DNA from 4 places in the Serratia sp. UGAL515B_01 genome. Region 1 is predicted to be linked to each of the others. Evidence: predicted binding sites of a transcription regulator. Region 1 holds the regulator's gene; each other region holds the start of a gene.
What was found. Region 1 encodes Fur, which represses iron uptake genes when iron is present. Its sites were predicted from a motif close to ATAATAATGAGAACNACTATCAA; they were not measured.

Region 1 (4,132 bases):
GATCGGATTTTTGCTGCTCTGCAAGCTGTGAGCGATGCAGGCATCACACAACGTCAACAAGCAGCCCTATTGATGCGCCAATATCTGGATGAAGAAGGCGTGATCCAGTTCCTGCTGAAGTCCTTCCATGCGGGAACCTGGCGATTCAACCTGCCGGTATTGATTGAACAATACGAAAATATTATCGGCTGGCAGGATATTCCTCCCTGGCCACGTCCAGCGTTGTTTATCCGTGGTGGGCTTTCTCCTTACGTACAGGATAACTATCGCGAAGGCATCATCCGCCAATTCCCACAAGCTCGTGCTCATGTTGTTGCTGGTACCGGTCATTGGGTTCATGCAGAGAAACCAGAGAGCGTATTACGGGTTATTCGTCGCTTCCTTGACGTTTCATAAACGTGTAATGGCGAAAAAACGTGCTAAAGATAATGGCTTAGCGTGCTTGTGGCCAAGTTTGGCATTGTCGGTGCGCCCTCCGCTAGGGTAAGATGACGCGCTATAATTTTGCCGCCCAGTCCAACGTGTGAGTCAGCGCAGGCTGGGGGTGAATTTGGTTAGGGTTTTTTGGCCTGAATTGTGTTAATCAAGCTTTCCAACAACGCGATACACTTGAGAACCTGCCATTTGACAGGCTCCGGATATAGCATTTTTGGGATGCAAACTCCCTTGCAGTACCGCTACCTACTATGGCAAAAGAACAAACGGATCGCACGACGATAGATCTGTTCGCGGATGAGCGCCGTCCGGGGCGCCCGAAGACCAACCCGCTCTCCCGTGATGAACAGCTCAGAATCAATAAGCGCAATCAACTGCGGCGTGACAAAGTACGTGGTTTAAGGCGTGTGGAGCTAAAAATTAACGCTGATGCGGTAGATGCCCTTAACCAACTGGCTGGTCAGCGCAATATCAGCCGCAGTGAGTTAATTGAACAGATGCTGTTAGCACAGTTGGCGGAAGAGTATCCTGAACAATGATCTTGTTAAAGGCATGGCGTTAAGGATGGTGCCATGCCTAATCAGCACGTATAGATAAGTCAAGGCATCGCATAAACATGATAAAACCTTGAGGCAAATTTCTGGCATGATACGCATTTACGGATGAGAAACCGTGCCTTATGTTTAAGATAATCCGGGTGTATAAAGGCGGCAAACGCTAGCCTTAAGATGCAATGTCGACAGGTAGTGCGCAGCCAACCCCAGATAATTTGAACGATGAAAGCACGTTCTCATACCGCGTTTACGCAATACAATCCATTGAATTAAAAGGTTATCTGTAATATGGCTCATGTAGGCATTTTCTTTGGCAGCGATACTGGCAATACCGAAAACATTGCCAAAATGATCCAAAAAACTCTTCGCCAGAAATACGGCAACGATGTCGCCGAAATTTACGACATTGCCAAGAGCAGCAAAGAAGATCTGGAAGCATTTGATATTTTACTGCTTGGTATCCCAACCTGGTACTACGGGGAAGCACAGTGTGATTGGGATGACTTCTTCCCAACGTTGGAAGATATCGATTTCAACGGTAAGCTGGTTGCCTTATTCGGCTGTGGCGATCAAGAAGACTATGCGGAATACTTCTGTGACGCCATGGGGACGATTCGGGACATCATTGAACCACACGGTGCTGCTATCGTGGGCCACTGGCCGACTAAAGGCTACCATTTCGAGGCCTCTAAAGGGCTGGCTGATGACCATCATTTCGTTGGTCTTGCCATTGACGAAGATCGCCAGCCTGAACTGACCAACGAACGTGTTGAAGCCTGGGTTAAACAGATCAGCGAAGAACTGAGCTTGGCTGATATCGTCGGATAAATACGCCATTTGGCCTGTACCGTACAGCCCCTTCCCCTTAATTGTACCGCTGTCGGTCAATTAAGGGGCGCAGCCAAACCCCACAAAGCAGCCTGCGACAGTGCAAAGATAGCTTTGTTAGTGGCTAAAGGTTACTATTTACAGTAACCGGTTCTATAATGAGACGCAGTTAACTCTTTGTGCCAACCGATTGCCACAGGCGATAACGCCTTAACTTGATTTGCATAGTAACAGGACTGAACCCGCATGACTGACAACAACAACGCATTGAAGAAGGCCGGCTTAAAAGTCACGCTTCCGCGACTCAAAATCCTGGAAGTATTGCAGGACCCGAAATGCCATCACGTCAGTGCGGAAGATCTGTACAAAAAACTGATAGACATGGGTGAAGAGATAGGTCTGGCAACCGTATACCGCGTGCTGAACCAATTCGATGACGCCGGCATTGTCACTCGTCACAACTTTGAAGGTGGCAAGTCTGTATTCGAACTGACACAGCAGGACCACCACGATCACCTCATTTGCCTTGATTGTGGCAAGGTGATCGAATTCAGCGATGAGCCTATCGAAGTACGCCAGCGTGATATCGCCAAACAACACGGTATTAAGTTGACCAACCACAGTCTGTATCTGTACGGCCACTGTGAAACAGGTGACTGCCGTGCAGATGAGTCACTACACGATAAAAAATAACTTCACGCCAAGCGTATTGAGAAAACCGCCTTCATTGCATGGCGGCTTTTTTGTTTTTACAAGTTACCAAAAATCCCCGGCCCCCCTTGGGATAGCGATGGTAAAAATCTGACAAAGTAACAGCGCGCTCATACAATACTTGTTACGACTACAACCTAACCCAACCGCCAGGGTGCAGATGGGTTAGGTTAGAGTATTACGCCTTAATTGGCTCTGCACGGCTGAAGCGTTTGCCATCCGGACTAACCGCACGGATGATCACCTTACCCACCACGGCAGGACGCGACTTGTCATCATAACGCTGCCACTGTTTTCCCCCATCAGTTGAGTATTCAATACCCAAGCCTGGCAGAGAAATATTTGCCTCCAGTGTACCACCGATGATACGTGCCCCTGGTACTGGCAAGCGATAGCCCACACCACTTTTATCCAGCTTGGCTAGTTCACGTTGCCCGATCAGGTTGGCAAAGCGCATCCAGTCTTTTTCCAGCGTTCGGATATCCACCAGATGGGTTTCTCCACCCTTATATTCACGGCCAGCTTTATATTCCTGTTCCCAATTTGCACGGTGCCAAGCTCTTTCAGCAACGGACAGAACGCGTGGGAAGATCATGTATTCCATTTCCTGATCGGTGCGTTGTGTTTCACTCCACATCTGGGCAGAAAGACCATAGGCGCCCGGCCATGGCTTGTCGCTCTTGGCAGCAAAATAATTACCGTCGCGGTCAACCGAGGTTTCAGCATTCTGCGGCAGGTTATTTGGCGCAAAGCTGAAGATTTTCTGTTCATCGCTGAAACGAGTTCCCCAGTAATAACCACGCTCGTTCGGGTTAACTTCGTACGGAAAGTCCAGATAGACGTAATCGGGGTTGGAGATAATCACGTCATAACCTTTGTTCGCCCAATCATTAGCCGAGTCGAAACCTCCCCAATACAGCGTATCCCAGAAGTTCACCGCAACATGCTTGGTGGCAAATGCCTGCGAATCTTTCGCATCCTTTAGCCCATCCTGCCACGCCTGCATTCTGTCGATGCCGTGTGATTTCACCAGTTGGCTGACCTCCAGCCCGAAGTAACTAGGCAAATGTTCCATGTCTTCCACTTTGCCGTTTTTGATCATCTGCTGGCACACCTGAGATTTAGCCCAAGGTTTATCTTGCTTGCTCAGATCCAAAATACCTTTGCCAGCCTCTGGGTTCTTAACATCGGTATAGCCAGCGCCCAAACGGATATTTTTTGCTTCATCACCGCCAAAGTGCCAGGTTTTTAGCGGTTGCCCAGCTTCCTTGTGCATCTGAGCGATTTCACCGATCACTTTGTCGACAAAGTTCTTCGATGAATCCAGACATGGGTTTAAGTAACTCTGACGGTTGAAGTACTGGACAGAGGTGGTATTGGAGGTGTCGGTCGGGTCAATCAGGCGAAACTCATTCGCCTCTTTCTCTTTACCCTCGGCATGCAGTTTCTTATAACGCGCTTCCATTGAGATTATCGCTGCACGAGCATGTGCCGGCATATCAATCTCGGGGATCACTTCAATCTGACGCGCCTGAGCATATTTAATGATGTCGATGTACTCTTGGCGAGAGAAGAAACCACCGTGCGGCTCTGGACCGGAACCA
Region 2 (4,132 bases), 420 kb from region 1:
ACACCCGGCGAACTCATTGGATAATTGTGGGCAACCGGTAAGGCGCACAGATAACGGGTAGTACTGTCGAAGCGGCAAATCTCTACGCTGCGACGAATGCTATAGTAATAGTCATTATGGGTACGCGGGATAAGCTTCGGGATGCCCGTGCTACCCCCGGAAAGCTGAAAAAAAGCCACCCTATCGGCAGCGGTGGGCGTTGGCTCAAAGGCACCGCTCTCTTCTTCCAGCCAGAGAGACAAAGCCTGTTCACCGTCTGCCTGGTTATGCAACCCCACCACGCGTAAAGAAGGATGTTGTTCTCTGAACACATTCAAGAACTGTTGTTGCGCAAAAAGCGTATGTTCACGATCTGCAATCAGTAACGCAGGCTTTATTTGGCTGGCATAAGCATTAAGTTCACTGCGCTGATGGCTGAACAAGGCATTGACAGGAACAACACCAATTTTCAGCAGAGCAAAAAACACCACGTAGAATTCAACGACATTGCCTAGTTGTACCAATGCCGTATCTCCAGGTAGTAATCCACGGCGCACCAAAGCAGCTGCCAGGCAATTGGAAAGTTGTTCCAGTTGGCGGTAACTCAAACTACGTTGCGGATCAATCAGTGCAACGTCGTCGTTTTCTGCCTGGCGGGACAAAATGTCGGTCAATGGCCGTTCGATCCAATAACCACGCTCACGATAGCGGCGAGCGAACTCTTCAGGCCAAGGGGTAAAAGCAATGTTCATGGGGATTTCATTGTCCTTGATTAAGACCAAAAGCACGCAGAATAGTGCTGAGTTTAGTGCCGGTTTCCAGCCATTCAGACTGCGGAGAAGAATCCTTGACGATGCCTGCACCAGCAAACAGACGTACCCGGTTGGCATTGACGATGCCACAGCGGATAGTCACCACCCATTCACCGTTGCCTTCGGTATCACACCATCCGACGATGCCGCCAAACAGGCCACGGTCAAAGGGTTCAAGTTGTCTGATAAGATCGCGAGCTACCAAGGTAGGTGTCCCGCACAATGCGGGTGTTGGATGCAACAGACAGGCCAGCGAGAGGGCATTTTCCGCTGGATCTGCCACCTCGCCGTCTATCGGCGTAGAGAGATGCCATAGCGTCGAGGTGCTCAGCAGTTCCGGGCTAGCCGGAATGTGCAAATGGCTGCAACGATTAGCCAATACCTGATGCATGCTCTCGGTCACAATCTGGTGTTCGTAACGATCTTTGTTTGAAGCCAACAGTCGTTCGCTAGCTTGGCGGTCACGTAGCGGGTCATTTTCGCGCCGAGCCGATCCTGCCAGCGGATTAGAATGGAACTGGTGACCAGATTTGCGCAACAGTAACTCTGGGCTGGCTCCTACCAGCGCACCCTGCTCCAGTGGTACATGGAAATGGAAGCTGTGTGGATTCTGAGCAATAATGCACGCCATCAATGCCTGGCGGTCTATCGGTTCACGGGTTTTTATATCCAGCAAGCGTGAAAGTACCACTTTATCCAGTTTCTCACCTGCGGTGGCTTGCACGGCATCAGTAACCATTTTGATAAACTGCGGCTGCTCTGGCAGCTCTACTCGCTGGACAATATCGGGGATCACACCGGCATCTGGGTCGATGCCCGCCATAAATGCTTCACGTTCAAACCATTGTGTCTTTTCAGGAATGAAGAGTGCAGAGGGTTGACGGGTATCAAAAGGAAGTGCGCCACATAAGATAGGCGTCTTGATACCGGCCAATCGTGCTTGCGCAAAAGCCTGCCAGATTGCCTGCTGAAATTGACCTTGCAGGTCATCACCGTCAACGGCTGGAAGAGTGATTTTGGCAAAACATCCCTGAGTATTCAGGCTATGAAAAGGAGACGTAAAAAAGAAACCGGAAGTTGGCATTAGCGTACCGGCTTGCTGGCTATCACTGTATTGCACATTCTTCTGTTCGGCACCCTTAACAGCAAGGTCCATCGGCACTTCCTCTCGATCATTAAACACAATTAATTATGGTAATGATTATCATTTATATTCAATATCGATAAATTAGCCCCCTCCATTTTCTATGTCAATAAAGATCAAGGCTTCTTTACGGGAATTTTTGCGTATAAACTCAGCAGCACCTTAAAGTAAATGATAATTATTAATGTAAAGAGGGGCGGAACGATGAAGAATACCCTACGACTTTGCCTAATGCTGCTGGGAATGCTAGGCCTGAGTCAGGCTCAAGCAGCCACTGAGGCATGGCCGCGCAGTATTGAAACCTCACACGGTGTGATCACCATTGCTCATCCTCCTGAGCGAATTGTTTCCACTAGCGTGACGGTCACCGGTACGCTGTTGGCCATTGATGCGCCGGTAATCGCCAGTGGGGCGACAACGCCAAATAACCGGTTGTCTGATAAGCAAGGTTTCTTTCTTCAGTGGGGAGATATAGCCGCAAAACGCGGAGTGCAACAGCTGTACATCGGTGAACCCAATGCAGAAGCTATTGCCAGTGTTGCACCGGACTTGATTGTGATGTCGGCAAACGGTGCCGACTCAGCGATCCGCCTTTACGATCAGTTATCAGCTATCGCCCCCGTCTTAGTGGTTAATTACGACGATAAAAGCTGGCAGGAGCTTGCCACAACACTGGGAATAGCGACTGGCCATGAAGCGCAGGCGGAAAAAATCGTCACCGAATTTAAACGGCGGGAAACCGCACTGAAGCAGCAGATAGCATTACCGCCTCAACCTGTATCAGCACTGGTATTCCGTAGCGATGGTAAAAGTGCCAACCTTTGGACAGCCAACTCATCGCAGGGACAATTCCTACAACAATTAGGCTTTACGCTGGCAACCTTGCCTGAGAAATTTAACGCCAGCACCAGCCAGGGAACACGCAGCGATATTGTCCAACTGGGGGCGAAAACCTCGCCGGAGGTCTGAATGGCGAAACCTTACTGTTGTTCGCCAATGATGAAAGTGATGTTCAACAATTGATGAGCAACAATTTCCTTGCTCATCTGCCTGCGGTACAAAACAAACGGGTTTATGCACTCGGTAACGATACTTTTCGCCTAGATTATTACAGCGCCAACAATCTGCTGACGCGTCTGGAAAAGTTATTTATTTCCCCGTAGATGCCGTGGCGGGTTGCAACTCCTCATTCTTCCCGCCCATACTCACCCTGCGCAAACCTCGCATGGCAAACGCCAGCGCTACGGCCAATATCGCGGCGCCAAAGCCAAAACTGCTTGAAGTCACTGCTGGCAACATAAATGCGCTCATTGCTCCCAACAGTAGTGCGCCAAGAGCATCCCCCACTACGTTTTGAGCGGTCCATAATCCATTGATGCGGCCTAGAAACGCATCCGGTGTCAGGTTTTGTATCAAGCCGTATTGCAGCAGGGAATTCAATGCACTGAGATAACCAAACACCACCAGACACAAGAGCGCCATACCGTACCACGGCATCAGGCCAAACAGCCCCACGGCAACGAAAGCTGCAATCGCCGTCAACAGCATGATCCACCCCGGCCGCGCCACCCGTGCCACCCGTCCGCTGGTGAATGCCCCTATCGCTGCGCCTAGTGGCACCGCCGCATACATAATCCCCAAGCTACTGGTGTTAACCTGCCATACGCTCGATATTGCCGGATACAACACGCGCACCGCACTCGCCATCGTCATCAGCGCACCAATCAGCGCCACCATGCCGATCACTCTGTTCTGAAAAAGAAAAGTGAAACCTCCAATCAACGCACGTAACGGGTGCTCCCGAGGCTGTGGCGGTGGAGGTAACTGCGGTAACTGTAATAGCGGGATCAATGTTAACAACGTCCCCAAAGCGGCCAACCCGTAGTTCCAACTCACTCCGGCGCTAGCGATCACCACACCGCCAAGCGCTGGCGACAGGATCGAGCCAAAGCGCACCGTGAGCATACTGATCGCCCCAGCCTGAACGACATTTTCGCGGCCAACGATAGCCGGTGTCGCCGCCAGTAATGCGGTCACCCCCACTGCGCCAAAAAAACCGTCCCATACTGCCAGTAGGTAAATGGCAGTCAGTGACGGTGCAGGCAAGACAGCATTCAGGCAAAGGCCAACAAACCCGAGACCGCAGGTAGAACGGGCAAACAAAATCAGGCGACGGCGCTCGTAGCGATCTGCCAAC
Region 3 (4,132 bases), 1.2 Mb from region 1:
CTTGTTGTTATTAATCAGGTACAGCAGTACGCCCGACAGGAAGGCGATGTCGGTACCAGAGCGGATAGGCGTATAGAAATCCGCCACCGATGCGGTACGGGTAAAACGTGGATCGATAACGATCAACTTGGCTTTATTATGGATTTTGGCTTCCATCGCCCAGCGGAAACCCACTGGATGCGCTTCTGCCGCATTACCGCCCATGACGATAATTAAGTCTGCGTTCTTGATATCAACCCAGTGGTTGGTCATCGCACCGCGACCAAATGTTGGAGCAAGACTTGCTACCGTTGGTCCGTGTCAGACACGCGCCTGGTTATCTACGGCAAGCATGCCGAGAGCGCGACTAAATTTTTGTGTCAGCATACCGGTTTCGTTGCTGGAAGCCGAAGCACACAGCATGCCGGTAGTCAGCCAACGGTTAACGGTAACGCCCTGTTGGTTGGTTTCGACAAAGTTGGCATCACGATCTTCTTTCATCAGTTTAGCGATGCGGGTAAAAGCATCATCCCAGCTGATTCTCTGCCATTTATCAGAACCAGGAGCGCGATACTCCGGATATTCAAGACGGCTTTCGCTGTGGATAAAATCCACCAAGCCAGCACCTTTCGGGCAAAGTGCACCACGGTTTACCGGATGATCGGGATCCCCCTCAATGTGGAAAATACTCTCTTTAGCGTTTTTGGCGCCATCACCAAGGCTGTACATCAACAGCCCACAGCCGACGGAACAATACGTACAGGTATTACGGGTTTCACGAGCACGCAGCAGTTTGTACTGTCGGGTTTTCGCTAACGCCACTGCCGGGCTAAAGCCCAGCGCGGCAACCGTCGTTCCTGCCATACCGCCAGCGCAGATCTTAAAGAACTGCCTTCTGCTGACCTGCATGGGGTCTCCTTTCACTCGTGTTGTCACATTGTTTCAAATGACACTTTCCCCCACAAAGCGGAAAGCGCTAGAATTGCTATTCTTATGTTGGTTTGGCCGCTAGGCCCACAACGACTCCGCGATAATATCACAGCGTGCATGAGGTTGTTACAAACAGGTGCTACTTAAGTGAACAATTTAAACCCAAAGCAGCACGTAGATGAAAACGGGTGCGCAGGAGTGATCCAAGCCCCGATATATCAACGTGGGCAATTGAACACAGTTCAACAAGACTGGCTGGCTGAAGAGGTCCCGGTCGCTCTGGTCTACAACGGCATTTCTCACGTGGTGATGATGTGTACGCCAAAGGATCTAGAAGCGTTTGCACTGGGCTTTTCCCTGTCAGAAGGCATTATTGAATCGCCACATGATATCTACAGTATAGAAACAAATCCGACATGCAACGGCTTGGAGGTTCATATCGAACTTTCAAGCCGACGTTTTGCCGGATTGAAAGAACGTCGGCGTGCGATGGCAGGCCGTACGGGATGCGGCGTCTGCGGTATCGAACAGCTGGCAGATATTTTCCGACCACTCACTCCTCTCCCCTTCACACAAACTTTCTCACTAACCCATCTTGATCATGCGCTCAACCAGCTACGGCAAATACAAAACGTCGGTCAACTCACTGGTTGTACCCACGCTGCCAGTTGGATATCGCCACAGGGCGAACTTCAAGGAGGATGCGAAGACGTTGGCCGCCACGTCGCGCTGGACAAAATGCTCGGTATGCGCGCCAAACAGGGTTGGCAGCAAGGGGCAATCCTGGTATCCAGCCGTGCCAGCTATGAGATGGTACAAAAATCCGCCATGTGCGGAGCCGAGATCCTGTTTGTTGTCTCTGCTGCCACCTCTTTGGCGGTGGACATTGCCGAACGTAGCAATCTGACATTGGTCGGCTTCAGTAAACCTGGCCGGGCAACCGTATTTACTCACCCACAGCGGATCACTGACTAAACTTTACCCCTACAATTAACAAGGCATTGATAATCATTTTTATTATCATCTAATTAATTATAATGCATCATACTGCTTACGCGGTATTCACAATTTACGCCGCCTATAAAACCGGAGATGATGATTTATGAGCTATTCACTGCCATCCCTACCTTATGCTTACGACGCACTAGAACCGCATTTTGATAAGCAGACGATGGAAATCCATCACACTAAACACCATCAAACCTACGTCAATAACGCCAACACCGTGCTGGAAGCTTACCCTGAGCTGGCTTCGCTGAGCGTAGAAGCATTGATCCAGGATCTGGACAAAGTTCCTGCAGACAAACGCACCTTCATGCGCAACAACGCGGGCGGCCACGCCAACCACAGCCTGTTCTGGAAAGGCCTGAAAACCGGTACCACGCTGAGTGGCGAGCTGAAAGCCGCTATTGAGCGCGATTTCGGCAGCATCGAGAAATTCCAGGAAGAGTTCGAAAAGGCAGCAGCAACACGTTTCGGTTCAGGCTGGGCTTGGCTGGTACTGAAAGGTGATAAACTGGCCGTGGTTTCCACCGCCAATCAGGACAGCCCACTGATGGGCGAAGCAGTGTCTGGGGCTTCCGGGTTGCCGATTATTGGCCTGGACGTGTGGGAGCACGCTTACTATCTGAAATACCAAAACCGTCGCCCGGATTATATCAAGGCATTCTGGAACGTCGTGAACTGGGATGAAGCCGCCAGCCGCTTCGCTGAAGCCAGAAAGTAATTGTGACTATTGATGCCCGCAGTTGCGCTGGGGAATCCCCAGTAATGGGCGGGTAAAAAAGGACAGGCATAGAGTTTTGTGATCTACTGATTTGTGCAACCAATTCAATGAGATCACCTCTATGCCTGCTCGAAAAGTATGCCATAATTTTTTCCGCGATGTGTTAGCACCCTTTCACAAATACCGATAAAATGCTTTGCTGGATGCCACCATTGAACTCATCAACGGCGCATCACTGACGCTGACCAGTATCGGACGTTATTTACCCGGTACGGCTCAGGTCAAAAATAAAATCAAGCGCGTTGATCGCCTGTTGGGCAATGCTCCGTTATATCGTGATATTCCTCTGATTTTTGAAAGCATTATCTGGTCGCGACGCAGATTTATTGATAGTGATGAATAGTAAAATACCAACCGGTGATCTTATCGTGCATTTCCTCTGACTTCGAAAAGCAAAGGGTTCTGCGGGTCAGTCGTTTGATATGTGTGCGAAGATTAAGATTATACCGTTCTATCCTTTGGGTATATTTCTTGCTCACCACGTGGCTGGTTGCGCTCAACAGGACCGTATAAACCGGCCAGGCATCCGTCATATAAAAGGCAATATTAAATTTGCTTAGCAGGGTCAGCAATCGTTGCAGAGTCGAGGCATTTCTCGGGCCGAAGACGTGAGCCAGAGCCCGTTTGCGGATACGGTCATCAGCGTAGAACAACCACCGGGGATTGGCTTTACACCGTACGTAAGACCCCTGTTCATCGGCTTCACAGCAGATAACGACTTCCGCTTCGGCGTCGATATTATCAGCTACCTGTTTTGGCGAAATTTTTTTAAGTGCCGCAGAACCGTGTTGAGGCTGATGCCGAGAACCCGTGCGGTATCGCGACATCCGGAACCGTTCATCGCCATATTAACAATGGTTTGGTGTGTGTCTGGTTTGGCACCGGAATAGCTAAAGTTGAGCTGAAAGGTCTTTGAGCAGAGCTTGCAGATGTAACGTTGGGCACCAGATGCTGAATGTCCGTTACATCGTACACCATGGGTTTCATTGCACTGAGGGCAGACGACATCAACTTTTGCCATGAGTTTTATCCAAAGTGCGGAGCATACGCGGTCAGCAAGTCTGCGTCACGACCAGAAAAAGCTCGGAGAGAACTTGGCCTGATAGACCTTAAAGATATAGATAAATTAAAGGAAGTAAAGGAAATAAAAAAAGACTTTGCCAATATATTATCTTTAAAAATAAATAATATAGGAAAAGATACTTTGTCATCAGTAATTGGAGAAAGATGATGGGAAATAACAAACAATTCAAACTTATTTTTATAGCTTCTTTTTTAGCATCACTATCATATGGTGTTATGTTAACCCTGCCTGTTTATCTAACAAAAAACCTAAACTACCCAGTTTCATTTTCAGGTGAAGTTATATCGCTTGGTGTAATTGGCGTGCTGATATCCATAATAACATTACCTTCAACACTCAAAGTTTTTAGTAAT
Region 4 (4,132 bases), 460 kb from region 1:
CCTTGCAGATAGCTGAACCAGCAGCCAAGGCTGGCCGCAATGGTCAGGATAATCAGGACGGGGATGAAGCTCATCACGCCTTTTGCAACCAGCGCGCCGGTCAACAATAGCAAACTGTCGCCAGGTAAAAAGGCGGCTGGCAGTAACCCGTTTTCCAAGAACAGCGTGGCGAAAAGTACGGTATAAACCACCCAAATTACACTTGGGTCGGCAAGGGCAGCAAAATCTTGCGTCCACAGTGCGTGAATAATTTCTTTCAATACATCCATTTTTTGTCCTGTGGTGCTTGGGCTGACTTTCTGTCGGCTAACGTGTTTTTGAACATGCTTAATAGCGAATTTAGGTTGAGCCTTTCAACCACTTTGACATATGCAAGTGAGGTTGCCAGTGTAACGCTATTAGTCTCAGCGGACATTAAACAGAACGTAGAAATGTGTCAAACGAAGGAAAAACAAGAAAAAAGAGGGCGGCAGGGCCGCCGCCCAGAAAATTTAGTGGGCAATGCGTGCAAAACCGGCAGCCAGATCGTCAATAAGGTCCTGCACGTTTTCCAGCCCGATATGTAGACGTACCAGTGTCCCAGAAAAATCTACACCACCGGCAGGACGGATTGCCCACAGTTCTTCCGGTTGGTTAGCCAAGATCAGCGATTCATAACCCCCCAAGAATAGGCCATGCCAAAGTGGTTAAAATTATCAAGATAATTAGCCAACTGCGTATTGCTCAGGCGCTGTTTCAGTACAAAGGAAAATAGCCCGTTACAACCGCTAAAATCACGACGGTAAAATTCGTGGCCCTTGCACTCCGGCAGTGCTGGGTGATTGACGACTGCAACCTCTTGCCGTTGTTGTAACCATTGTGCCACGGCAACGCTGCTTTGTTCATGCTGTTTAAGCCTTACGCTCAGCGTACGCAGACCTCGGCTGGCCATATAGGCGGTGTCGGCATCAACCATTTGCCCCATCAGGTAAGAATTTTCACGCAGTTGTTCCCAGCAGCGAGCGTTAGCGACCGCTGTTCCCAGCATATAGTCAGAATGTCCGATGATATATTTGGTGCCTGCCTGAATGGAAATGTCGATATCAAAATCCAGCGCTTTAAACAGCACACCAGCCGCCCAGGTATTATCGATCATGATGATAATTTCTGGATTAACGGCGCGAATGGCCTTGACCATTGCCGGGATATCTTGCACTTCCATGGTGATTGATCCGGGCGATTCCAGGAAGACGACGCGAGTATTGGGCTGGATCAACGAGGCGATCCCGGCCCCAATCAGTGGAGCAAAATAACGGGTGGTCACGTTCATCCGGGAAAGGATACGGGTACAGAAATCCTGGGTGGGTTCATAGGCCGAACCTGTTACCAGAACGTGATCGCCAGCACTGACAAATGACAGAATGGCATTTGAAACGGCGGCCGCTCCGCATGGGTAGAGCACACAGCCTGCACCGTTTTCCAATTCTGTCATGGCATCCTGAAGGGCGAAATGGGTGAGGGTGCCGCGGCGTCCGTAAAATAGTTCTCCATGAGCTCGTTGGGCGGTAGCGTGCTTTTTGGCAGCAACCGATTCAAATACTAGCGAAGAGGCGCGTTGGGTGACTGGATTGACGGCGCCTTGAGTGTAGCGGTTGCTTCGTCCGGCACCGATTAGCGCGGTTTCGAGATTCTTTGATGTCATTATGTCATTACCTTTACTCTAAATAGGTGCGGCTAGGCTGTGCTCTTAACTGCACGAGAGCGCCGTTTATTGTCTTTGTCCACAAGGCAAAGCATGAGTCGCGAAGCTAAGAGCACAGTCTAATACCTCGATATTTTACGCTTCAGGCCGATAGGTATGATGCAGTAATGTTGAACACAGAGTAAGCCCCGTTTGCGATGGATTTTACGTTAGCATGATATTAAACAGCCATCTAGACGTTTTTACTTCTGTTTTAAAGGTGAAACGGCACTACCGATAGTCAAGGTACACCACCGAGATATCATTTTTATCCGCTGATGCGTTATTGCGTAAATAATAATGATAACCACTATCAATCCCTGATTGGTTTGGTATCATCTCACGCTGAATTCTTCCTTAAATATTGATATGGGTGGAGGCGCAGCGTGAAAGTGGCTGATAAGACAATAAATCAAGAAACTTGTGGTGGACGCCGTGAGTATTGGGCAGCGCTGAGAGGCAGTGTGATTGCCACGCTGGTTTTGATGATGGGATTAGTGGGTAGTGCGCAGTCTGCCCCTACCACAGAGCCTACAGCAGTGCAGAGTATTGCGACCACAACGGCATCAGCCGCACCGGTTTCTCCTCCTACCGAAGCCATCACTCCTGAAGCGACTCCCCCTGTTAACCCAGTTCCGGCTATCCAACCATCTGATGCCTTTGGCATGGATCTTTCGGTTTGGGGAATGTATCAGAATGCTGATGTTGTAGTGAAAACGGTCATGATCGGATTGGTTCTGGCTTCTGTCGTTACCTGGACCATTTTGTTTTCCAAAGGAAGTGAATTGATCCGCTCCAAGCGCCGTCTGCGTCTTGAACAGCAAGCTCTGGCTGATGTGAATTCTTTGGATGATGCCTGCGAATTGGCACAAAGTTTCTCGGAAGAAAGTATCAGCACGGTATTGCTGCAAGATGCACAAAACGAGCTGGAACTGTCGGCAGCCTCTGACGATAACAACGGAATTAAGGAGCGCGCCGGTTTCCGCCTTGAGCGTCGTGTGGCTGCCTATGGCCGTCAGTTGGGGCGTGGCAATGGCTTTTTAGCGACTATCGGTGCTATTTCTCCCTTTGTCGGTTTGTTCGGTACCGTCTGGGGCATTATGAACAGTTTTATTGGTATTGCTCACTCGCAAACCACGAATCTGGCAGTGGTTGCACCGGGTATAGCGGAAGCATTGCTTGCTACCGCTATCGGCCTGGTTGCGGCGATCCCAGCCGTGGTGATCTATAACATTTTTGCTCGTGTTATTGGTGGCCACCGTGCCCAAGTGGGTGACGTGGCTGCTCAGGTTTTGCTCATGCTGGGACGGGATTTGGATCTGGCCGCTGCGGCTGCAGCCAAACGAGCCAAACACGCTCATCAATTGCGTGTGGGGTGAGTGATGGCGATGCGCTTTAATGAAAATCTGGATGATAGCGGTGAGCTGCATGAAATTAACGTCACACCGTTTATCGATGTCATGTTGGTGTTATTGATCATCTTTATGGTGGCTGCACCCTTGGCAACGGTGGATATTCGTGTCGATCTTCCCGCTTCCTCCGCCAAGCCGCAGCCGCGTCCGGAAAAACCAATATTTTTATCGGTCAAGGCAGACAAGCAACTGTATGTTGGCGATGAGCCAGTATCGGTTGAGCAACTGACTAGGGTGCTGGACCAGCATACGCATTCAAATAAAGAAACCACTATCTTCTTTCAGGCGGATAAAACCGTTGATTATGAAACGCTGATGAGCGTCATGGATACGCTGCGTGGGTCTGGTTATTTGAAAGTCGGGTTGGTGGGTATGGAAGGTACCGCGAGGTAACGCTTCAGCGTTGCGGAGCACACGCCCAAAGCCCATATTTTGCGTTGTCGGACTTCCCCCTCAGGTTTGATGACGCACTTTTGGGGCTGCCATACCACCATGAATTAAGCAATACTGCCAAGGCCTCAAATCCTTTCGACTGCGCTTGGTTAGTGTTTGTCAGAGCCTCGGGGGTAAAAGGCATACTTCAGCATTCAAAAGAAGAAGAATGATCTTCTTGCCGCTTGATAGATAACTACTTCCACTTAGCATTTCGCCTTAATACGACAGAGTCTATATCACTGTCACATTATGCAGGTAACATAGTCTCTGAAGTAACTTGGATATATACCCGTCGCCCTTCAAGCTGCAGCGAGCCGGCCGCCTACAACTCTTGAATGAACTTGAGTAAAGAGGCGCTGCTGTTTTGAGCGGATGATTATCAAGGAGATCTCATGTCACTTACACGAAGACGTTTTTGTTCATATGGTGCCGGGGCGTTGGTTTACCCGGTGGTAGGTTCGACCCTGACGGCTTGTGACCAAACAAATGCCGGTGGTTTTTCCGATGAAAAACAACAACTATTGTCATCAATGCAACGATATCTTATGGCTGAGTTGGAAGATGA

Region 2: OK023_RS10675 (isochorismate synthase) is a predicted target of Fur. The motif match lies at 1,977-1,999, and genes of this name have one in related genera.
Region 3: sodA (superoxide dismutase [Mn]) is a predicted target of Fur. The motif match lies at 1,911-1,933, and genes of this name have one in related genera.
Region 4: exbB (tol-pal system-associated acyl-CoA thioesterase) is a predicted target of Fur. The motif match lies at 2,015-2,037, and genes of this name have one in related genera.

The regions. Positions count from the first base shown of each region.
Region 1 covers NZ_CP109901.1:2,792,663-2,796,794, forward strand. The annotation lists gene ybfF (esterase) at 1-396, shown strand, start outside; gene ybfE (LexA regulated protein) at 687-974, shown strand; gene fldA (flavodoxin FldA) at 1,278-1,817, shown strand; gene fur (ferric iron uptake transcriptional regulator) at 2,064-2,510, shown strand; gene OK023_RS12565 (family 20 glycosylhydrolase) at 2,707-4,132, opposite strand, start outside.
Region 2 covers NZ_CP109901.1:2,370,143-2,374,274, forward strand. The annotation lists gene OK023_RS10670 ((2,3-dihydroxybenzoyl)adenylate synthase) at 1-731, opposite strand, end outside; gene OK023_RS10675 (isochorismate synthase) at 739-1,947, opposite strand; partial or broken gene fepB (Fe2+-enterobactin ABC transporter substrate-binding protein) at 2,140-3,098, shown strand; gene entS (enterobactin transporter EntS) at 3,085-4,132, opposite strand, start outside.
Region 3 covers NZ_CP109901.1:3,949,988-3,954,119, reverse strand. The annotation lists gene fdnG (formate dehydrogenase-N subunit alpha) at 1-888, opposite strand, end outside; gene fdhD (formate dehydrogenase accessory sulfurtransferase FdhD) at 1,057-1,884, shown strand; gene sodA (superoxide dismutase [Mn]) at 2,012-2,635, shown strand; partial or broken gene OK023_RS17830 (IS4/IS5 family transposase) at 2,757-2,999, shown strand; one part of gene OK023_RS17825 (IS1 family transposase) at 3,019-3,455, opposite strand; one part of gene OK023_RS17825 (IS1 family transposase) at 3,455-3,716, opposite strand; gene OK023_RS17820 (hypothetical protein) at 3,672-3,926, shown strand; gene OK023_RS17815 (MFS transporter) at 3,923-4,132, shown strand, end outside.
Region 4 covers NZ_CP109901.1:3,252,178-3,256,309, reverse strand. The annotation lists gene OK023_RS14650 (DedA family protein) at 1-269, opposite strand, end outside; partial or broken gene metC (cystathionine beta-lyase) at 492-1,681, opposite strand; gene exbB (tol-pal system-associated acyl-CoA thioesterase) at 2,107-3,099, shown strand; gene exbD (TonB system transport protein ExbD) at 3,103-3,525, shown strand; gene OK023_RS14630 (hypothetical protein) at 3,960-4,132, shown strand, end outside.